DNA from 3 places in the Sinomonas terricola genome. Region 1 is predicted to be linked to each of the others. Evidence: predicted binding sites of a transcription regulator. Region 1 holds the regulator's gene; each other region holds the start of a gene.
What was found. The regulator HrcA, encoded in region 1, represses chaperone genes, less so after heat shock. The targets are predictions, from matches to a motif close to TTNGCACTCGNNNNNNNCGAGTGCNAA.
Positions count from the first base shown of each region.

Region 2: groES (co-chaperone GroES) is a predicted target of HrcA. The motif match lies at 3,235-3,261, and genes of this name have one in related genera.
Region 3: groL (chaperonin GroEL) is a predicted target of HrcA. The motif match lies at 2,492-2,518, and genes of this name have one in related genera.

Region 1 is NZ_JAYGGQ010000008.1:25,063-32,665, reverse strand. It holds gene hemW (radical SAM family heme chaperone HemW) at 1-1,111, shown strand, start outside; gene SPF06_RS11410 (DUF4870 domain-containing protein) at 1,118-1,522, opposite strand; gene SPF06_RS11405 (DUF3097 domain-containing protein) at 1,590-2,432, opposite strand; gene hrcA (heat-inducible transcriptional repressor HrcA) at 2,652-3,665, shown strand; gene dnaJ (molecular chaperone DnaJ) at 3,679-4,803, shown strand; gene SPF06_RS11390 (16S rRNA (uracil(1498)-N(3))-methyltransferase) at 4,805-5,593, shown strand; gene SPF06_RS11385 (GerMN domain-containing protein) at 5,603-6,547, opposite strand; gene SPF06_RS11380 (PhoH family protein) at 6,727-7,603, shown strand, end outside.
Region 2 is NZ_JAYGGQ010000001.1:262,859-270,461, forward strand. It holds gene guaB (IMP dehydrogenase) at 1-145, opposite strand, end outside; gene SPF06_RS22045 (calponin homology domain-containing protein) at 322-579, opposite strand; gene groL (chaperonin GroEL) at 1,093-2,700, opposite strand; gene groES (co-chaperone GroES) at 2,790-3,086, opposite strand; gene SPF06_RS01345 (hypothetical protein) at 3,319-3,690, opposite strand; gene SPF06_RS01350 (class I SAM-dependent methyltransferase) at 3,742-4,974, shown strand; gene SPF06_RS01355 (shikimate 5-dehydrogenase) at 5,021-5,851, opposite strand; gene SPF06_RS01360 (acyl-CoA dehydrogenase family protein) at 5,918-7,603, shown strand, end outside.
Region 3 is NZ_JAYGGQ010000002.1:200,866-208,468, forward strand. It holds gene SPF06_RS05555 (ribonuclease HI family protein) at 1-563, shown strand, start outside; gene groL (chaperonin GroEL) at 689-2,317, opposite strand; gene SPF06_RS05565 (ABC transporter substrate-binding protein) at 2,566-3,834, opposite strand; gene SPF06_RS05570 (LytR C-terminal domain-containing protein) at 3,834-4,427, opposite strand; gene SPF06_RS05575 (DUF3263 domain-containing protein) at 4,475-4,783, opposite strand; gene SPF06_RS05580 (uracil-DNA glycosylase) at 4,922-5,677, shown strand; gene SPF06_RS05585 (siderophore-interacting protein) at 5,696-6,538, shown strand; gene SPF06_RS05590 (PaaX family transcriptional regulator) at 6,717-7,595, shown strand; gene SPF06_RS05595 (RidA family protein) at 7,592-7,603, opposite strand, start outside.

The DNA.
Region 1 (7,603 bases):
CGGGTACTGCGACTTCAACACGTACACGGCGTCTGAATTGGGCGAGGGTGCGTCCCAGGCTGAGTACGCGCAGACCGCCGTCGCCGAGGTGCGCCTCGCGGCCCGAGCGCTCGACGCCTCTGGCGTGGCGCGCCGTCGTCTGTCCACTGTCTTCTTCGGCGGCGGGACGCCGACGCTGCTCCCGGCGGGGGACCTCGCCGCGATCCTTGCGGCCGCCGTGGGGGAGTGGGGTCTCGAACCCGGCGCGGAGGTCACGACCGAGGCGAATCCGGACTCGGTCACGCCCGAGTCGCTACAGGCTCTCCGCGGGGCCGGCTTCACGCGCGTCTCGTTCGGCATGCAGTCGGCCGTCCCGCATGTCCTCGAGGTTCTCGACCGCACGCATGCCCCGAGCCGCGTGCCCGAGGCCGTCCGGTGGGCCCGCGACGCGGGCCTCGACGTGAGCCTCGACCTCATCTACGGCACGCCGGGCGAGAGCATGGACGATTGGCGCACGTCCCTGGACGCCGCCCTCGACTGCGAGCCTGACCACGTGAGTGCCTATGCGCTCATCGTCGAGGAGGGCACGAAGCTCGCCGCCCAGATCCGTCGCGGCCAGGTCCCGGACGTGGACGACGACGATCACGCCGCGAAGTACGAGCTCGCCGACGAGGTCCTCTCGGGCGCGGGCTTCCATTGGTACGAGGTGAGCAACTGGGCGCGAGGGGCGGCCGACGACGCCCGGCACGAGTGCCGCCATAACGTCGCCTATTGGCGCGGCGGCGACTGGTGGGGGATCGGCCCGGGCGCGCACTCGCACGTGGGCGGGGTCCGCTGGTGGAACGTCAAGCACCCCCGCGCCTACGCGGCGCGCCTCGCCACGGGCGAATCGCCGGCGGCAGGACGCGAGACGCTCGACGCAGGAACGCGCCTCGAAGAGCGCATCATCCTTGAGCTGCGGCTCGCCTCGGGGCTGCCCGTCGAGACGCTCGCCCCGGAGGCCCGACGAGAGGTCGCGGGGCTCATCGCGGACGGGCTCATCGACGGGCCTCAGGCCCTGCGGGGCGTGCTGGCGCTCACGCTCAGGGGAAGGCTGCTCGCCGACGCCGTCGTGCGCCGGCTCATGCCCTGACGGATCCTACTTGATCCAGCGCAGGTTGTAGCGGTACCGGAACGGCTGCCCGCGGTTGACCTCGATGCCCGCGCTCACGGACATGATGGCGAGGGCGAGCCACACGAGGGTCGCGAGCACCGCGAAGAAACTCCCTACGACCGGAATGAGCGCGAGCAGGTTGAGGGCAAGCGCCGCGAGCGTGGGCGGAAGCGTGAAGTTGAGCGCCTCCTTCGACTCCTGCGCCGTGAAAGGCCCCCGATTCCTGAAGGCGAGGTAGACGAGCAGCGACGGGATGCAGCCGAGGATGCCGCCGAAGTGCGCGATCGTGGCCCACTGGCGGTCCTCGCTCGAGGTGAAGGGCTCAGTTCCGCCGACGTTCCCGAGGTGCCCGGAGCGATGCTCGGGCTCATCCTGCCAGTTCTGGGACACAGCACTTCCTTGCACGATTCGAGGACTCGGGGGCTCAATCAAGAATACCCAAGTCCGCTACAAGCCTTCACGCAGTCAGGAAGTCGATGACTTCTTCGACACGTCCAAGGAGCGCCGGCTCGAGATCGGCGTAGGTCCGCACGGCGCCGAGCAGCTTCTGCCAGCCCAGGCCGATGTCCTCGGCGGTCTCATGCGGCCAGCCGAAGGCGCGGAGGATCCCGGTCTTCCAGTCCGTTCCCCGCGGGATGGCGGGCCAGGCCGGGATGCCGAGGGTCTGCGGCCGGATGGCCTGCCACACGTCGACGTACGGATGCCCCACGATGAGGACGTTCTCGGCCGCCCCGGGCACGGCGAGGGCCCGCTCGGCGATGCGGCTCTCCTTCGACCCGTCCACGAGGTGGTCCACGAGGATCCCGAGGCGCCGCTGGGGGCTGGGCGCAAACTCGGCGACGGCGGCGGCGAGATCGTCGACGCCGTGGAGCGGCTCGACGACGATCCCCTCGAGGCGCAGGTCGTCGCCCCAGACCTTCTCGACGAGCTCGGCGTCGTGCTTGCCCTCAACCCAGATGCGGCTCGCACGCGCCACGCGCGCGCGAGACCCGTCCACCGCGATCGAGCCTGACGCCGTTCGCTTCGGGACGGCGTCCGACGCGCGGGGGGCTGGCGGTGTGAGCCGGACGGGCCGGCCCTCGAGCAGGAAGCCGTAGCCGAGCTCGAACGTGCGGGACCTCCCGCGACGGTCCTCGAGCGAGAAAATGTGCATGCCGCCGGACTTCTCGACCCGGGTCACGGCGCCGACCCAGCCGGTCTGGGAGTCCTCAAGTACCATGCCCAGCTCGATGGGAAGGTCCGGGAGGGCGCTCTTCTTCGGGGCGGCGAGCTCTGAAGGCCCCCACTGGTCATAGGACATCACGGCCCGTTCCTCCCTTGCCTGAGCGCGCGTGCAACCGGTCCATGCTATGCGCGCCATGGCTCGCGCCGTCCGCGCGGCGGCCCCGGCGTGTCCCTGTGCGCGGCGGGCGCTCGGCTGGGGGAGCATAATAGATCTAGCACTTGGCCAGAGAGAGTGCTAAGACAATTCCTGCGAGACGGCCTGCACGCGCCGTCGGTGCCGCCGTCAGGAGGTGGAATGAACGAACCCCGCAAGCTCGAGGTGCTCCGCGCGATCGTCGAAGACTACGTGCACTACCGCGAGCCGGTCGGGTCGAAGGCCCTCGTCGAGCGCCATCGGCTGGGAGTCTCAAGCGCCACAATCCGCAACGACATGGCCGCGCTCGAGGACGAAGGCCTCATCGTGGCCCCCCACACGAGCGCCGGGCGCGTCCCCACCGACAAGGGCTATCGCGTGTTCGTCGACCAGCTCACGAACGTTCGGCCGCTCTCGCCGGCGGAACGGCACGCGATCCAGTCGCTCCTCGACGGTGCGGACGATCTCGACGATGTCCTCGAGCGCACGGTGAGGCTCCTGTCCCACCTCACGAACCAAGTCGCCGTCGTCCAATATCCCCAGCTCGGCCGCGCCCGGGTGCGCCACATCGAAGCGGTAGCACTCGCTCCGCGGCAGGTTCTGCTCGTGCTCATCGCGGACAGCGGAACGGTCGAGCAGCGCGTCGTGACGGTCGGCGAGGACCTCGACCACGATCGCCTCGCCCTCTTGCGGCAGAGCTTCCTCGCGGCGACTGCCGGCAAGCCCGTTTCGCAGCTCGGCACGAATCTCGCCATGTCCATGGACTCCCTCCTGCCCGAGGATCGAACGGTCGCGGCCGAGCTCGCGGCGGGCCTCGCAGCCCTCGCCGCGTCGACCCGCGAAGACCGGATGGTCACGGCGGGCACGGCGTATCTTGCGCGGTCGAACAGCGATTTCCTGCAGAGCATCTCGCCGGTGCTCGAGGCGCTCGAAGAGCAGGTCGTCCTGCTCCGCCTCCTGTCCGAAATGGCGAGCGATGCCCGCGGGGTCGCGGTCGCCATCGGCCACGAGACGGCCGCGGACTCCCTCTCGGAGACATCGATCATCGCGACGGGCTACGGCCGCGACGATGCGAAGATCGGCATCGTCGGTCCGACCCGCATGGACTACCCGGCGTCGATGGCGGCCGTGCGCGCCGTCGCCCGGTACCTCTCGAAGATCCTCGCCGGAAGCTAAGAGAAAGAAGACAGTGAGCAGCCACTACGAAACCCTCGGCGTGTCCCCGGACGCGAGCGGCGAGGAGATCAAGAAGGCCTACCGGAAGCTCGCGCGCAGGCTCCACCCCGACGTGAACCCGGGCGAGGAGGCCGCGGACCGCTTCAAGGCGGTCACGCACGCGTACGAGGTCCTCTCCGACCCCGAGAAGCGCCGCATCTACGACACGACGGGAAACGAGAACGGCACCGACAACGGCTTCTCGTACAGCGGCCCCGGATTCGCGTTCCAGGACATCTTCGAGACGTTCTTCGGCGGCGGAGCCGGCCAGGCCGGCCCGGCGTCGCGCGTGCGCCGCGGCCAGGATGCCCTCATCGCGGTCCGCATCGAGCTCAAGGATGCGGTCTTCGGCGTCAACAAGAAGATCGAGGTCGACACGGCGGTGCTCTGCACGCGGTGCGAAGGCTCGTGCTGCGAGCCGGGCACCGAGCCGGTGCGCTGCAGTGTGTGCGGTGGCAGCGGGCACATCCAGCGCGCCGTCCGCTCGATCCTCGGCCAGGTCATGACGACGGCGACGTGCCCCACGTGCAACGGCTTCGGAACCGAGATCCCGAGCCCGTGCAACGAGTGCAACGGCGAGGGCCGCGTCCGGAGCCGCCGCTCGCTCACGGTCAAGATCCCCGCGGGCGTCTCGACGGGCACCCGCATCCAGCTGGCCGGCCAGGGCGAGGCGGGCACCGCGGGCGGCCCCGCGGGCGATCTGTACGTCGAGATCCGGGTGGCCTCCCACGCGACGTTCACGCGCGACGGCGACCAGCTCCACGCGACCCTGAGCGTCCCCATGACGGCGGCTGCCCTCGGCACCGAGCTCGCACTCGAGACCTTCGACGGCGAGCAGTCCATCACGCTCCGCCCGGGCACCCAGTCGGGGGACGTCGTGACGCTTCCGCACCTCGGCGTCGCACGTCTCCGGGGCTCGGGACGCGGCGATCTGCTCGTGCACATCAACGTCGAGGTGCCCACGAAGCTCGACGCCGAGCAGGAGGAGCTGCTCCGGCAGCTCGCGAAGCTGCGCGGCGAGCACGTCGGCGAGGGCAAGCTCGTCGCAACCGGCGGGGGAGTGTTCGCGAAGCTCCGCGACAAGCTGGGGAACCTCTGACGTGTCGAACCCCGTGTTCTTCGTCGCGCCCGGTTCACTCGACGGCCTCGGCGAGGGCGCTACGGCGACCGTGACGGGGCCCGAGGGCCGGCACGCGGCGACGGTCAAGCGACTCGCCCCGGGTGAGCCCGTCGACCTCGTGGACGGGCGGGGGGTGCGCGCCCGTGGACGGGTCTCGCGCGCGGACGGCGACGTCCTCGCCGTCGTGCTCGACGCCGTCGAACGCGAGGAGAAGCCCCCCTACCGGCTCGTGCTCGTGCAGGCCCTCGCGAAGGGCGATCGCGACGAGCTCGCCGCCGAAGCGGCGACCGAGCTCGGCGTCGACGCGGTAGTCCCCTGGCAGGCCGAACGCTCGATCGTGCGCTGGAAGGGCGAGAGGGCCGCGAAGTCCCTAGCGAAGTGGCGGTCCGTCGTCGCGGCGGCCGCCAAGCAGTCCCGGCGCGCGTGGGTGCCCGACGTCGACGAAGCGCACGACGGCGCCGCCCTCACCGCGCGCATCGGGCGGTCCGCACTCGCCGTCGTCCTCCATGAGGACGCGACCGCCCCGCTCGGGCCCGTCCTCGAGACATTCGCGGCCGAGGCGAAGAACGGCGCCGCGCCCGAGGACGGCGAGGTCCTCTTCGTCGTTGGGCCGGAAGGCGGCATCTCGCCCGCGGAGATCGCGCGGTTCATTGATGCGGGAGCACGGCTCGCGCTCCTCGGACCCCACGTGCTCCGCTCGTCGACGGCGGGTCCCGCCGCCCTCGCGATCGCGGCCGACCGCCTCGGCCGCTGGCCCGGCAGGACCTGACGCGCACCGTCACGGGGTGACGGTGAACTCCTTCGAGTCCCACGCGAGGCTTGTCGGGTCGCCCGTGCCGGGGTCGTTGGGGAAGATCCGCAGCACGTACTTGCCGGCCGGCAGATTCACGCTGAAGCGGAACTGCCCCTGCGTCGCGTCGGCCCCGCTCGAGGAGACGTGCCCGCTCACGTAGGGCGACGACTTGTCGCCCTTGACGTCGGCGTGCGAGATCTGCCAGTAGACTTCGGCGCCCGGCGCCGTCGCCCGGCCGAAGACGGCGATCTGGCTGTGCGCCGACTCGGTCCCGGCCTGGGGGTCGATGATCCACATCGAGGCGACCATGGCAGGATCGCGCTGCATGAGCTGGCCGAGCTGAACGCGGTTGAACGCGAGCTGGTCCGTCCGGCCGTCGACGAGGAGCATGACCTGGACGGGCTGGCCCGTGTCGATCACGCCCGCGCTGGCCGCCGCGGCGGTCGCCGTGTAGACGAGCTGCTGGACCGCAAGCTGGGCCGTCTGCTCGTCCACCGTGCTGTTGAATGCGTCGGAGGAGACGTCGACCGTGATGACGTTGCGTCCGGAGATGGAAGCGGCCAGCTTCTTGGGGGGCTGCCACGGCGTGAACAGGTTGGCATCGAGGGGCTTGGCCGACATCATGAGGCGCAGCGCCTTCGTGACGGGGTTGTCGGTGCCCGGTGTATCGCGGAACTCGCGGTACAGGAACACGCCGTCTCGAGCCCGCCCGAGCCAGTAGACCGGGGACTTCGTCGATGTCTGGGAGGTCTCGAGCGGAACCGTCGCGGACGGGCCGCTCGTGCTGACCGCGGCCGACGCGCCTGCGGCGACCGTCGGGGCGGGCTGCCCCGTGGCCGTGCATCCGGCGAGGGCGACGACGACGGCCACGGCACAGCCCGCGAGCGCAGCTCGGCTGCGCCGCATCGGGCTCGCGTGTCGCGTCGACATGGCTCTCCCTCCGGGCTGGTCGCTGGGTACCCGAAGGCACCCGAAAGGCAGGGCTGCACGCGGACCCCCCGCCGGCGCCACCCCAGGGCACTGTCCAGCTTGGCACAGGGCCCGGCGCACGAGCGGCCGGCTGGCGGATTCGTTGCCCAAGTGATGCGTGATCGATACCAAGCGCTAGCATGGATCGACATCACCCTTGTGAGGAGAGAAGGCATTTGACAGCGGAGTTCCCGCACACGACGCCCACCACCCGCACCGAAGTCCTCCGCTTCGCCTCGGGGGAGGACATGGTCCACATCCTCGGCCCGCACGACGAGGCCCTGCGGTACGTCGAAGAGCAGTTCCCGTCGGTGTCGATCCATGTGCGCGGCAACGAGCTCACGATCGTCGGACCGCCCGCCGAGGCCCCCTACATCAGGCGGCTGTTCGAGGAGATCGCCTCGCTCGTGGAGCGCGGTACCCCGGTGACGCCGGCGTCGCTCGCCCAGCTCGTCTCGATGCTCCGGACCCAGACGGTCGCGAGCCCCTCGGACGTCCTCACGCACAACATCCTCACGAGCCGCGGCCGGACCATCCGTCCGAAGACCGCGAACCAGAAGAACTACGTCGACGCGATCGACGCCAACACGGTGATCTTCGGGATCGGCCCTGCGGGCACGGGCAAGACGTACCTCGCGATGGCCAAGGCCGTCCAGGCGCTCCAGCACAAGGACGTGAGCCGGATCATCCTCACGCGCCCGGCCGTCGAGGCGGGGGAGCGGCTCGGGTTCCTGCCGGGGACGCTCAACGACAAGATCGATCCGTACCTGCGCCCGCTCTACGACGCGCTCCACGACATGATCGATCCCGAGTCGATTCCTCGCCTCATGGCAGCCGGGACGATCGAGGTGGCGCCTCTCGCCTATATGCGGGGCCGAACCCTCAATGACGCGTTCATCATCCTCGACGAGGCCCAGAACACGACGCCCGAGCAGATGAAGATGTTCCTCACGCGCCTCGGCTTCGGCTCGAAGATGGTGGTCACGGGGGACGTCACGCAGGTGGACCTTCCGTCGG
Region 2 (7,603 bases), on a different contig from region 1:
GGATCCCGAGGCGGATGCGGCGCGAGAGACGCGTGGACGTGTCTGCCTCCGAGGGGATCACGTCGGTCTGCCCGGGCAGCAGGAGGACGTCGTCATAGGTGAGTCCCAGGAAGCCGAACGGGTCGTGCTCAGGGGCGGTGGTCATGAGTGCTCCTTGGCCGTGCGCCTTTGGGGGATGCGGCGCGAACTGACGGGAAGTGCTGATGACCAGCCAGTGCTTACGGGCATGGTCTGCTGCGGTTTCTCTATCCTAAACTTGCGCCGGCCTGGCGGGCATTCCCGAGCGCCCCCACGGTGACGAAGCCCACACCGGCTTGCGTGTCACGCAGCTTGGCCGGTCCACCCCGTGGCCGCGAACAGCCTTTCTCCGAGGCTCGAGGACATCGATGCCGCGTAGGTCCGTGTCAGGTGCTTGTCGTCGATGTTGACGTACGTGTTGCCGATGACGCCGCTGCACACTCCGCCGGGGCAGATGAGGTCCGTCATGTCGATCGCCGCGAAATGATCCGGATGCTGCGCCGCGAAGGCCGCGAGGGGATCCTCCGCGCCGGGCACGCTCGACGCCGCGGCTTGGCGCACAGGGCCACGCCCGCGACTCCGTTGCACAGCCGGGCCTCGGGCCAGCTCCACGCGCGCCACGGCCGGTCCACGAACCGGATGGTCGCGTACGCGAGGGCGAGCGCGAGGAGGATCGCCGTCGTTCCTAGGAGCCACCCCGCGCGATCCCTGTCCCGCCATGTGAGGGCGATGACGAGCACAGGCCAGTGCCAGAGATAGAGCCCGTACGAGATGTCGCGGGCATGAGCCGGCGAAAGACGTGGCGCCAATGCTTCACGAGCCTCGTCCGCTCGCCCCGCCGGTGGCGTGCCACGAACTGCCCTGTCATGAGGAAAGCCGAGATCATGAGGAAGACGTCGCCTCACCATTCCCTCGTTCGAGCCTGTGCGGAACTTGTGAAGGCCATGTCCTCCCGGTGTGAATCGGGCGCGGGCCCCCAAGGCGCAAACCAGACGGCGCGGCCGCGGCCCAGACGCACGGAAGGCCGCCCCAACCGAGTGGGGCGGCCTTCTTCGCGAGGATCGCGGGTGGTGCCTAGTGGCTGTGGCCCGCGTGCTCGTCGGCAGCCGGCTTGTCCGCCACGAGCGTCTCGGTGGTGAGGACGAGCGCCGCGATCGACGCCGCGTTGCGCAGCGCCGAACGGGTCACCTTGACCGGGTCGATGACGCCCGCCGCGATGAGGTCCTCGTACTGGCCCGACTTCGCGTTGAAGCCGTGGTTGACCTCGCCCTCGGCGACGCGCGCCGCGACGACGTAGCCGTCGAAGCCCGCGTTGTGGGCGATCCAGCGCAGCGGCTGGATGAGGGCGCGGCGAACGATGTTCGCGCCCACCGCAATGTCTCCCTCGAGTCCGAGAATGTCCTCGTTCTCATCGAGAATGCGCACCGCGTGGACGAGTGCCGAGCCGCCGCCCGCCACGATGCCCTCCTCGAGGGCAGCGCGCGTCGCGGAGACAGCGTCCTCGATGCGGTGCTTCTTCTCCTTGAGCTCGACCTCGGTGGCCGCACCGACCTTGATCACGCCGATGCCGCCCGCGAGCTTCGCGAGACGCTCCTGGAGCTTCTCGCGGTCCCAGTCGGAGTCGGTGCGCGTGAGCTCGGCACGGAGCTGCGCGACGCGCGCGGCGACGTCGTCGGCCGAACCGGCGCCGTCGACGATCGTCGTCGTGTCCTTCGTGATCGTGATCCGGCGCGCCGAGCCGAGCTGCTCAAGACCCACCTGGTCGAGGCTCAGGCCGACCTCGGGCGAGATGACCTGGGCGCCGGTGAGCGTCGCGATGTCCTGGAGCATGGCCTTGCGGCGGTCGCCGAAGCCCGGCGCCTTGACCGCGACGGCGTTGAGCGTGCCGCGGATCTTGTTGACGATGAGCGTCGACAGGGCCTCGCCCTCGACGTCCTCCGCGATGATGAAGAGCGGCTTCGAGGCCTGGAGCGTCTTCTCGAGGAGCGGGAGGAAGTCCTGGAGCGAGGAGATCTTGCCCTGGTGGATGAGGATGAGCGCATCCTCGAGGACAGCCTCCTGGCGCTCCGCGTCCGTCACGAAGTACGGGGACAGGTAGCCCTTGTCGAACTGCATGCCCTCCGTGAGGACGAGCTCGGTCTGCGTCGTCGAGGACTCCTCGATCGTGATGACGCCGTCCTGGCCGACCTTGTCGAACGCCTCGGCGAGGAGCTCGCCGATCTCATCCGACTGGGCCGAGATCGCCGCCACGTTGGCGACCTGCCGGCCCGTGACCTCCTGCGCGTTCTCGCCGAGACGGATCGCGACGGCCTCGACGGCCGCCTCGATGCCGAGCTTGATCTGGCCCGGGGCCGCGCCCGCGGCCACGTTGCGCAGGCCTTCCTTGACGAGCGCCTGGGCGAGGACGGTCGCCGTCGTCGTGCCGTCGCCCGCGACGTCGTTCGTCTTGGTCGCGACTTCCTTCGCGAGCTGGGCGCCGAGGTTCTCGTACGGGTCCTCGAGCTCGACCTCGCGGGCGATCGTCACGCCGTCGTTCGTGATGGTCGGCGCGCCCCACTTCTTGTCGAGGACGACGTTGCGGCCGCGGGGGCCGAGCGTCACCTTGACAGTGTCGGCGAGCTTGTCGACGCCGGCCTCGAGGGCCTTGCGGGCGTCATCGTTGAATGCGAGCTGCTTTGCCATTCGCTTCTCCTTGACTCAGGTCGCTTCACCGCGTGCACCCCGGCCGCGGGGCCGGGGTGCACGCAGCGATGAGTCCTGCTCGGCAGGGACTACTTGACGACGATCGCGAGGACGTCGCGGGCCGAGAGCACGAGGTACTCGGCACCGCCCGTCTTGACCTCGGTGCCGCCGTACTTCGAGTAGAGGACGACGTCGCCGACGGTGACGTCGACCGGAACGCGGTTGCCGTTGTCGTCAACGCGGCCGGGGCCGACGGCGACAACTTCGCCCTCCTGCGGCTTCTCCTTGGCGGTGTCCGGGATCACGAGGCCCGAAGCAGTGGTCTGCTCTGCTTCGAGCGGCTTGACGACAATACGGTCCTCGAGAGGCTTGATGGAGACCGACACGGATCTCTCCTTTTCATGAACGGGTCACAGAAATGGGAGCCGGGCATGCAACCGTCGTCGCGGGTGCCGGGAGCGTGCCTGGACAATTAGCACTCGCACAGGGCGAGTGCTACCCATGACTCTATTGAGCGACGGGTATCCCGGTCAACTGGCACTCGGTCAAGGCGAGTGCCAGCGCGCGACACGTTCGCTGCCGCTGGCGCCAGGCTGTGTCGGCGTACGCGGCCCGGCCTCACTCGCCGGCGAGCTCGTCGAAGCTCAGATCGTCGCCGTCGTCGTTGCCATTGCCGCGGCCGCGGTGGAGGTACATGACCACGAGCGAGCCCACGAGCGCGAGGCCGCCGATCACGAGCCCAATGATCGCCAGGATCTTGCTGCCGAGGTACTGGTCCCGAAGGGCCTGCGCCTCGGCGGTCTGGTCGTTGATGCTCTTGCCACCCACGGAATAGACGGTCGCGGTGAAGGCATCGAGGCCGATCACGACGACGAGGAGGACCGCAGCCAGCACCACGAGGACGATCCCGGCGATGAGGGCGGGCCGCGCGAAGCGGTCAAGTCCGCCGTGGCCGGCTCCGGTCGAGGCGTCTGCAGGCGTCGTCTCCATGCGTCAACCTTATCCGGCTTGGCGGAGCGCGCGCTGAACTAGGCTTGATCCATGCCCCCAGATCATCAGGCCGAGCAGCTCGCGCCGCTGCTCACGGCGGAAGGCTGGGCCCTCCTCAACTCGCTCGGCCCCTACCGAGAGGAAGACGCGCTCGCCATCTCGGCCCGGCTTCGCAAGGCGGGGCATGCGCCCGAACTCGTCTCCGCCGTCCTGAGCCAGGCGAGGCTCCGGCTCAGGGCCGAGACGAAATTCGGCGAGTTCTCCCGCCACATGCTCTTCACCCGCGCTGGCCTCGAGCAGGCCACGCGGCTCAACGTCGCGGCGCGGCACGCGCGCCGCTTCGTGGATGCCGGAGTGCAGCGCGTGGCCGATCTGGGCTGCGGGCTTGGATCCGACGCGATGGCTATGGCCTCGCTCGATCTCGACGTCACCGCCGTTGAGCTCGACGAGACGACCGCCGCGTGCGCGACCGTGAACCTCATGCCGTTCCCGCACGTCCGCGTGGTCCACGCGGACGCGCAGTCAGTCCCCTTGGAGGGGATCGACGCCGTCTGGCTCGACCCCGCGCGGCGGACGACGACGACGTCCGGCACCACGCGCCTGTGGGATCCGGAGGAGTTCTCGCCGCCGCTCAGCTTCGCCTCGGACCTCGCGGATCGCGGCCTGCCCGTGGGCGTCAAGCTCGGCCCGGGGCTCCCCCACGACTCGGTTCCCGACTCGTGCGAGGCACAGTGGGTCTCGGTCGACGGCGACGTCGCGGAGGTCGCGCTGTACTTCAACGCGCTCAAGCGTCCGAGCGTCCGCCGGGCGGCGCTCGTCATCGCGGGGGACTCCGCGTCCGAGCTCGTGGCCGAGACCGACTTCGACGGCGGAACCGTCGCCTCAGTGGGTCCCCTCGAGGGCTTCCTGTACGAGCCGGACGGCGCAGTGATCCGGGCCGGGCTGGTCGCGGAGCTCGCCGACCGGCTCGGCGGCCACCTCGTGGACCCGCACATCGCGTACATCTGCGCCCCAAGGCTCGCCCAGACGCCATTCGCCCGGGCCTACCGCGTGCTCGAGGTGCGGCACTACAACGTCCGCGCACTGCGCCAATGGGTCCGCGACGAGGGCATCAGCACGCTCGACATCAAGAAGCGCGGCATGGCCGTGACGCCGGACGAGCTCCGCAAGCTCCTCCTCGCCGGCCAGGGGAAGGCCCCGCGGAAGTCCCCACACAAGCGCGCCACCCTGGTGCTCACGCGGATCGGCGAGGATCGCGTGGCTGCCGTCGTCGAGCCCGTCTGACTCTCGAGCCCGCGGAAGGTCACCGCCGGACGAACCATGCACCCGCCTACTGCGCGCGCATGAAGTCCTCGGCCGCGTGGAGCTGCTCGTCGCTCGGCCGCCTGCCCGTGTAGAGCACGAACTGCTCGAGGGCCTGGATCGTCATGACCTCGGCCCCGCTGATCACGACCTTTCCGGCGGCCCGTCCCGCGCGCACGAGCGGCGTCTCCGCGGGAAGGGCGACGACGTCGAACACCACGCGCGCGGCGTCGATCGCCGCCTCGGGGAAGGAGAGCGAGTCTGCCTCGGGGCCGCCGGCCATGCCGATCGGGGTGACGTTGACGAAGACGTCGGCCGTCGCGCCGTCGAGCGCCGCATCGACGTCCGCCGCCCACGCGAAGCCGTAGAGCTCGGCGAGCGTCCGCCCGGTCTCCTCGTTGCGCGCCACGATCGTCACGTCCCGGAAGCCCGCGTCGCGGAACGCGGCCGCCGTCGCCTTCGCCATCCCGCCCGAACCGCGCAGCACGACCGACCACGCCGGGTCGAGGGCGTTGCGCTCGATGAGCTGGGCGATGGCCGTGTAGTCCGTGTTGTAGGCCGTGAGCACGCCGTCGTCATTCACAATCGTGTTCACCGAATCGATCGCAGATGCCGACGCGTCCATGCGGTCCACGAGCGCGATGACCTCCTCCTTGTACGGCATCGACACCGCGCAGCCGCGGATGCCGAGCCCCCTGACGCCCGCGATGGCCTGCTCGAGGTTCGTGGGCGCGAACGCCTTGTAGATCCAGTTGAGGCCGAGCGCCTCGTAGAGGAAGTTGTGGAAGCGCGTCCCGTTGTTGCTCGGCCGGGCCGAGAGGGAGATGCAGAGGGTCATGTCTTTGTTGAGGATCGGCACGGAACAAGGCTAGCGGGGCTCCGCTGGCTCTGGCTCGCGTGAATCACGCGGGTGTGCAATGGACGCATGCGAGCGCCGTCCGCGAATCAGCCGCCGCCGCGCGTGGGGATCGACGAGTTCTCGACGAACACCGGGCTCGTCGACGGCGTGCGGCGCTACGGCGCTGGCTGGGCGGCCGGTGCCCTCGCGGCCGTGGGACGTCTCGTCGGCTCGGCCGAGTTCCAGGAGAACGCCCTCCTCGCGAACACCCATGTTCCCGAGCTCCGGGCGCTCGACCGCTACGGCGAGCGCCGCGACGAAGTGGAGTATCACCCCGCATACCACCGCGTGCTTGGAGACGCCGTGGCCCATGGCGCGCACACCTCCGCCTGGGCCGACCCGCGTCCCGGCGCACACGTGGCCCGTGCGGCGGCGTTCATGCTCTTCGCGCAGGTCGAGCCGGGGCACGCCTGCCCCGTCTCGATGACGCACGCCGCGGTTCCCGCCCTCGCGCGGGAACCCGCCGTCGCCCGGGTGTGGCTTCCCCGCCTGTACGGGACGGGCTACGAACCGCGCCTCATGCCCGCCGCCGACAAGCCCGGCGCGCTCATGGGCATGGCGATGACCGAGCGGCAGGGCGGATCCGACGTCCGTGCGAACACGACGGCGGCCGTCGACGCCGGCGGTGGCACCGCTCTGATCACCGGCCACAAGTGGTTCTGCTCGGCACCCATGAGCGACGCGTTTCTGGTCCTCGCCCAGGAGCCTGCCGGGCCCTCGTGCTTCCTCGTCCCCCGCGTTCTCGACGACGGCTCCCTGAATCCCTTCCGGCTCGTGCGCCTCAAGGCGAAGCTCGGCAACCGCTCGAATGCCTCGGCCGAGGTCGAGTTCGAAGACACCCTCGGGTGGCGGGTCGGCGAGGCCGGGCGCGGAGTGCGGGCCATCATCGGCATGGTGCACGAGACGCGCCTCGACTGCGTCCTCGGCTCCGCGGCCGGGATGCGGCAGGGCGTCGTCGAGGCGGTGTGGCACGCCCGGCATCGCAGGGCCTTCGGCCGGCTCCTCGCCGATCAGCCCGCGATGGCATCCGTGCTCGCCGACCTCGCGCTCGAGGCCGAGGCCGCGACATGGCTCGGCCTGCGGCTTGCGGCGGCCGACGACGGCGCGCGGCCGGCTCCCGCGGGCGGTGCGGCACCCGTGGGCGGCGGGGATCCCGACCTCCGGGGCCAAGGGCCCGCCCGCGGCGGCGCGGGTCCCCACCTCGGCGACGTCGACGGTGTGCGGGAGCAGAGCTTCGCCCGGATCGCGACGGCCGTAGCCAAGTTCTGGGTCTGCCAGCGGGGGCCCGCCCACGCGGCCGAGGCACTCGAATGCCTCGGCGGGAATGGGTACACCGAGGACTTCCCCCTCGCGATGCGCTACCGCGAGCAGCCCGTCATGGCGATCTGGGAGGGCTCGGGCAACGTCGTGGCGCTCGACGTCCTCCGGGCCCTCGAGAGGGACCCTGATTCGGCCGAGGCCCTCGCGGACGAGCTCGAGCAGCAGCGTGGCGTCGATCCCGTCCTCGACGCGCAGCTCGGCCGCGCCCTCTCGCTCATGTCGGACGCGGCCAGGGAGCCGGGCGAGGCGGACGCGTGGGCCCGCCGACTGGCCGAGGAGCTCGCCCTCGCCCTTCAGGGGGCCCTCTTGGTCGCGAACGCGCCGTCGTACGTTGCGGAGGCGTTCATCGCCGCGCGGCTCGGGGAGAAGCGCACTCTCGGGTACGGATCCCTC
Region 3 (7,603 bases), on a different contig from region 1:
CCCGCGCGTGCGCCACTGCGTATCAGGCCGGAGGCGCTCCGGTCGAGGGCCCGGGCTTCCCGTCGCGCGCCGCCGCGCAGCCCGCGGTTCCCGCCGAGCAGCCGAGCGCCGAGGCTGTACAGGAAGACCTTTTCGGCGAACTGACCGGGTCCGGGGACGAATCGATGAACCTGGCACAAGGCGCGATCGCGGCCGCCGACGGCCACCTCGCCATGCCGGGCCGGGCGGATATCGAGGCCGTCGTCGAGCTCGAACAGGAACTCCTCGAGCCGGAGACCCGCGGAGACTTCGGCCAACTAGCGTATCTCCTGCATCCCGAGTACCGCGAGATCGGCCAGTCAGGACGCCTGTGGGATCGCGACGAGATCGTGGACGCGCTCGTCCAGGAGCCCGAACTCAACGTCGCCTTCGAGCTCGTCGAAGCGACGCCGCTCGGGCCTGACCTCATCCAAGTCCTCTACCGGACGGAGAGCGCCGAGGGATCGTGCCTGCGCTGCTCCCTGTGGCAGCGCACCGACGGCCGCTGGCGAATCCGGTTCCACCAGGGCACGCCCGAGGCGTGAGCACCGATCCCTCGCACCACGCACGCGAACGGCGGGGCCTCCACCGAAGTGGGAACCCCGCCGTCGTGCGTTTACGTCAGGCGAACCGTCGAGCGTTTGCCGGACGGCCGCCAGCGGCTCCTAGATCAGAAGCCGCCCATGCCGCCCATGTCGTCGGCACCCGGGCCGGCCGGAGCGGCCTTCTCGGGCTTGTCGGCGACGACGGCCTCGGTCGTGAGGAAGAGGCCGGCGATCGAGGCGGCGTTCTGCAGGGCAGAGCGCGTGACCTTGACCGGGTCGTTGACACCGGCGGCGAGGAGGTCCTCGTAGACGCCCGTGGCAGCGTTGAGGCCGTGGCCCGCAGGCAGGCCGCGGACCTTGTCGGCGACGACGCCCGGCTCGAGGCCGGCGTTGAACGCGATCTGCTTGAGCGGAGCCTCGATCGCGATCTTCACGATGTTGGCACCCGTGGCCTCGTCGCCCTCGAGCGTGAGGTTCGCGAACGCCTTGGCGCCGGCCTGGATGAGGGCCACGCCACCACCGGCGACGATGCCTTCCTCAACCGCAGCCTTGGCGTTGCGGACGGCGTCCTCGATGCGGTGCTTGCGCTCCTTGAGCTCGACCTCGGTGGCCGCGCCCGCCTTGATGACGGCCACGCCGCCGGCGAGCTTGGCGAGGCGCTCCTGGAGCTTCTCGCGGTCGTAGTCCGAGTCGGAGTTCTCGATCTCGGCGCGGATCTGCGAGACGCGGCCGGCGATCTGCTCGGCGTCGCCTGCACCCTCGACGATCGTGGTCTCGTCCTTCGTCACGACGACCTTGCGAGCCTTGCCCAGGAGGTCGAGCGTCGCGTTCTCGAGCTTGAGGCCAACCTCTTCGGCGATGACCTGGCCACCCGTGAGGATCGCGATGTCGGTGAGCATGGCCTTGCGGCGGTCGCCGAAGCCCGGGGCCTTGACGGCGACGGACTTGAACGTGCCCTTGAGCTTGTTGACGATGAGCGTGGCCAGAGCCTCGCCCTCCACGTCCTCGGCGATGATGAGGAGCGGCTTGTTGGCCTGCATGACGCGCTCGAGGACCGCGACGAGGTCCTTCACGGAGCCGATCTTGGAGTTGACGATGAGGATGTACGGGTCCTCGAGGACCGTCTCCTGGCGCTCCGCGTCGGTGACGAAGTACGCCGAGAGGTAACCCTTGTCGAAGCGCATGCCCTCGGTGAGCTCGAGCTCAAGGCCGAACGTGTTCGACTCCTCGACGGTGATGACACCCTCCTTGCCCACCTTGTCGAGGGCCTCGGAGATGAGCTCGCCGATCTGGGTGTCGCCGGCGGAGATGGACGCGGTCGCGGCGATCTCCTCCTTGGTCTCGATCTCCTTGGCGGACTCGAGGAGCTCAGCCGTGACAGCGTCGACGGCCTTCTCGATGCCGCGCTTGAGCGAGAGCGGGTCGGCGCCGGCGGCGACGTTGCGGAGGCCTTCCTTCACGAGGGCCTGCGCGAGGACGGTAGCGGTGGTCGTGCCATCGCCCGCGACGTCGTCGGTCTTCTTGGCGACCTCCTTGACGAGCTCCGCGCCGATCTTCTCGTACGGGTCGTCGAGCTCGATCTCCTTGGCGATGGACACGCCATCGTTGGTGATCGTGGGGGCGCCCCACTTCTTCTCGAGGACGACGTTGCGGCCGCGCGGGCCGAGGGTGACCTTGACGGCGTCGGCCAGCTGGTTGAGGCCGCGCTCGAGGCCGCGGCGGGCCTCCTCGTCGAATGCAATGATCTTGGCCATGACGGCAATCTGTCCTTTCGGGACGGTCTGTTGTGAGCTCACCCGCTGCAGCGCCCGCGACGGCCGGCGCCTGCTTCCCGGTCACTTCCCGGTCCGCTGACGCCTCACTTCAGCGTGGTGTTCCCTTCCTCCCGCGGACGACGGCGGCGCGCCGGGACTCGCGACCCGTTCGACTTAGCAGTCTGACCGTGGGAGTGCTAGGTCAATCATTAGCACTCGGCAGGGTTGAGTGCAAGCGCCACGGTGGGTCAGCGGGCGACGGACTGGGTGCCCGCGGGGCGTGCCGTGTTCTCCGCGCCGTACCTGAAGACCGTGAAATTCGCCGTCGTGACGTCCCCGCTCGCGTCGAACGCGATCGGCCCCGACTGGCCGTCATAGTCAACGTGGGTCCCCTTCGCCTCGAGCGAAAGGCAGTCCGCGAGCGTCGTGCATTTCGTCCGCTGCGGCGCGGTGCTCTGCCCTGAGGGGGCGATCGCCCCGCCCGAGACCAGGACGAGGTGCGACGCGATCGAGGTGCCGCCGTCGTCCTGCGCGTCGGCCGCGGCGAGGATAGCAAGGGACGCCGCGTCGTACGCCTCGGCGGCGAAAGTCATGTCGGCCAGGCCCGGAGCCTGCTTGAGCATGTCCGTTTGGAAGGACGCGGCCGGGAAGACACCCGGAACCAGTCCGCGGGCGCCGTCGAGCGCGCTGCTCGCGAGTCCCGTCCCGTAGGGGGCGACGAGCGCGTCCGCGAGCACGAGCTTCGAGCCCGGCACGCCGCCGTCGTGCACCTGCGCGAGGACCGCCTGGGGATCGTCGCGGGCGACGATGATGACGGCGTCGGCCCCGGCCGCCAGCGCCGACGCCGCGGCAGCCCGCGCGTCGTGCCCCGTGAATTCGCCGCTCCCCTTCTCTGCGAGGCCGGTGGACTTCGCCGCAGCCGACGCCGCGCTGCCGATGGCCGCGCCGTATCTGCCCTTCTCGCGCAGGATCGCGACGCTCGAGGCGTCGCCCGCCTTCGCGAGCGCGGCGAGTGCCGCGCCTTCGGCGGACTCGGTCGGCGCGGTGCGGAAGTAGTAGCCGCCGCTCGGGTAGGACGAGAGCGTGTCGTCGAGATTCGCGGGTGAGATGAGGACCGTCTTGGCCTTGTCCAGCACGTCGATGGCCGCGGGCGCGTGGCTTGAGTCGGTCGGCCCGATCACGACGTCCGCCTTCGCCTCGACGAGGTGGCGCGCCGCCGTGGCGGTATCCGTCGAGGGAGTGGGCGCGATGAACTCGATCGGCCGTCCCTTGTGGCCGCCCGCCGCATTCGCTTGCCGGACCGCGAGCTCGACGGCCGCGCGCTGGGCGTCGTTGAGGTACGCCTGGCCGCCCGCGTTGTCGAGCAGCATTCCGATGCGCAGCACGCCGTCGCCCGAGGCCTCGGTCTGGGCGAGGCGCGCGTTGCCCGAGTCCCCGGCGCCGCATCCCGCGAGAGCGAGCGCGATCACGGCCGCGACGGCGGCCGCGGCGCGAGGGCGTCGGAGGGCGAGGGCCACTATCCCGCGTACCCCGGACCGAGGACCGCCGCGAGCGGATAGCCGAGCTGCTGGGCCTGCTGCACGTTGGCGATGCCGAGGTCGGCGGCGAGCGCCTGGGCCGAGGCCTTCTGGCTCGCGTCCCGATAGAACACGACCGAGGACGCGACCTGCGACCCGCCCCAGTTGCCGATCGCCGCGACCGTCCAGCCCGCGTTGCGGGCTGCCGTCGCGACCCGGTTGCCGAGGCCGGACGTCGTCGTCGCGTTATAGACGCCCACCTGAAGGGTGTGGTCCGCGGTGGGGGTCGGAGTCGGGGTGGGCGTCGGCGTCGTGCTCGCCGACGGGGTCGCGCTCGGCGACCCGGAGGCGCTCGGCGCCGACGCGGACGACGACGTCTGGCTGCCCGGCGCTGGGCTCGCCGCCGTCGAGCTGAGGTACTTCGGGACGATGAAGAGCACCGCCGCAACCACGACGACCGCGATCGCCGCTGCGACGATCACCCACGCGACGCCGCGGCGCGGAGGCTGGACGCTGTCCTTCGCGCGGTGCACGCCTTGGCGCCGCGGCGTTTCGGTCACATCGTCGAATTCGTCGCGTGGGAAATTGCTCATATCGTCGTGGGTCCTCGTCAGATGCTGTGCTGGGGACCGCGGCAGGCTCAGGCGCTGCCGCCCAGGCGACGAGCCGTCCGTGCGCGCTGCCGCGACGACCTAAGTCTACGCAACCTCTTCACGAGCATCGGATCGTGGGCGAGAGCGGCCTCCGTATCGATGAGGGCGTTGAGGAGCTGGTAGTAGTGAGTCGCAGAGAGGTCGAAGAGCTCGCGGATGGCCTGTTCCTTCGCACCGGCGTACTTCCACCAGTTGCGCTCGAGCGCGAGCATCTGCTCCTCGCGGTCCGTGAGTCCCGGCGCGGCTGCGCGGTGCTCGGGGTGCTCGACGAACTCGTGTGCCTCCGCTGCGCCCAATGTCGGCCGCTCCCTTCGAGTGGATCGATCCCGTGACGGCTCCCACCAGTGTAGGAGCGAACTACATTGATGTCATTTGTGCCCCGCTGTGTGCGTGCCAGGGCGGGTCGGATCGTCCATGGGAGACTGAGGGGCGTGATGGACGCCGAGCCCCTCTTCGAGCTCCCCGAGGCGGGGAGCGCCGTCCCGCCCTCGGCAGCCGACGAAGCACCGCGCCTCGCGGAGATGGCGGACGCGCCCCTCGACGAGCTCATGCACCCCGAGTGGGCGGCCGCGCTCGCCCCAGTCGAACCGCAGCTGCGCCACGCGCTCCGCACGGCCGCAGCGGATGCCGCGGGCGGCGCCGTCGTCCTCCCTCCCCCGCCCGCGGTGCTGCGCGCGTTCCGCGAGCCGCTCTCCGGGGTCAAAGTGCTCGTCGTCGGCCAGGATCCGTATCCGACGCCGGGGCACGCGATGGGCCTGAGCTTTTCAGTTGCGGCCGACGTGCGACCCCTGCCGCGGAGCCTCGCCAACATCTTCCGCGAACTCGCGGACGACGTCGGCGGCGCACCGAGCACGGGAGACCTCACGGGATGGGCGGAACAGGGAGTGCTCCTCCTCAACCGCGTGCTCACCGTGCGGTGCGGGCAGCCCGGGGCGCATCGGCGGGCGGGCTGGGAGGAGGTCACGGAGGCCGCGGTGCGCGCCGTCGTCGAACGCGGCCTCCCGCTCGTCGCAATCCTGTGGGGAAAGGACGCGCAGACTATGCTCCCCCTCTTGGGCGCGACGCCGTCCATCTGCTCCGCGCACCCCTCGCCGCTCAGTGCTTCTCGGGGATTCTTCGGGTCGCGCCCGTTCAGCCGGGTGAACGAACTGCTCCGGGCACAGGACACGGAGCCGATCGTCTGGGCGTGAGCCAGTAGGCTGGGCCGCATGACCACAGGCACCACGACGGCCCCTGCCAAGAAGCCCCGCCCCACGCTCGACCTCGTCGTGGCGCGGACTGAGTGGCTCACACCCCACCTCGTGCGGGTGGTGGCCGGCGGACCGGGCTTCGACGCGTTCGCGGACAACGGCTTCACGGACAAGTACGTGAAGATCTCCTTCCCGACGGCGCTGCCTGACGGCGTGTGGTCCGACGGACCGGTCGACGTCGCGGCGATCAAGGAGACGCTCCCCCGCGAGCAGTGGCCCGTGACCCGCACCTACACCGTGCGGTCGTTCGACGTCGACGCCCGCGAGCTCTCGATCGACTTCGTCGTGCACGGCGACGAGGGCATCGCCGGGCCTTGGGCGGCGTCGGCGAAGCCGGGCGACCGGCTCGTGTGCGCAGGTCCCGGAGGCGCCTACTCGCCCAACCCCGACGCAGACTGGCACCTCTTCGCCGCCGACGAATCGGCCATTCCGGCCGTGGCCGCCGCCCTCGAAGCCCTCCCCGACGACGCGAAGGGCATCGCGTTCATCGAGGTGGGCTCGGGCGCCGACACCCTCGACCTCACGGCGCCCACCGGCGTCGAGCTTCGCTGGCTCTCACGCGAAGGCGAGCGGGCCGGGGAAACCCTCGTGCTCGCCGAAGCCGTGGCCGCCGCCGAGTGGCTCCCCGGGACGCCGAGCGTCTTCGCCCACGGCGAGCGCGGCGCCATGAAGGAGCTCCGAGCCGTGTTCAAGGAGCGTGGCCTCGCGCGGGACCACCTCTCGCTCTCGGGCTACTGGGCGCACGGCCGCGCCGAGGACCAGTTCCAGGCGGAGAAGAAGCTCCCCGTCGGGGAAATCTGACTCGGCCAATCTGGGTCGCGAGATGGCCACGGGTCGGGCGAGAGGTGGCCACGCGCCGCCGAGAGGTGGCCAGTGGTTGGGGGAAGGTGGCCGCGCGCCGGGCGAGAGGTGGCCAGTGGTTGGGGGAAGGTGGCCGCGCGTTCGAGGGGATTCCCTGGGTCGCCGCTAGGCTAGCTGCATGTCAATCGCGGCCGAACGGGAGCCGAAGGCGCCTACTGCTTCGCCTCGAAACCAGCAACTGCTCGTGACCCTTTTCGGCCTATATGGGCGCGAACACCAGGGCGCCTTGCCTGTTGCGGGGCTCGTGCGGCTCTTGGGCGATCTCGGCATCGAATCGGCTGGCGTTCGCTCGGCGGTCTCGCGGCTCAAGAAGCGCGGGGTTCTCGAGAGCGTGAGAGTGGGCGGGGCCGCCGCCTACCGGCTCGGCTCCGGCCTCGAAGAGATCTTCCACGAGGGCGACGAACGCATCTTCTCCCCCCGCCGGGCCAGCATCGGAGACCCGTGGCTGCTCGCGGCGTTCTCCGTGCCAGAGTCTCAGCGCAACCTGCGCCATCAGATCCGCAGCGCCCTCACGCGTCTGGGATTCGGCGCGGTCACGCCCGGACTCTGGATTGCGCCGGCGTTTCTCGAGACCGAGGCCAGGACTCAGGTGGGCCGTGCCGGCGCGGCTGGCTACGTTGAATTCTTCCGCGCCGACTATGCCGATGACGGCTCGGGCCCGACGATGCGCGAGCTCGTGGCCTCGTGGTGGGACCTTGAGGCACTCGAATCGATGTACGTGGAGTTCGTTGAGAACCACCGCGAAGTCGGCGAGCGCTGGGCGTCGGCGGAGCCTGCTTCCCCCCAGGAGCACGCAGACGCCTTCGCGGACTACGTCTCGATGCTGACCCAGTGGCGGCGGCTGCCCTACTTGGACCCGGGGTTGCCTGTCGAGTATCTGCCTGAGGACTGGCACGGCGTGGTGGCTCAGGACCTGTTCAGGACGCTCCACGAGCGTCTGGCCGGACCCGCCCGGCAGCATGCCGAACGGGCCCTCGCCATCTCGAGCGGCGACTAGGCTTCCCC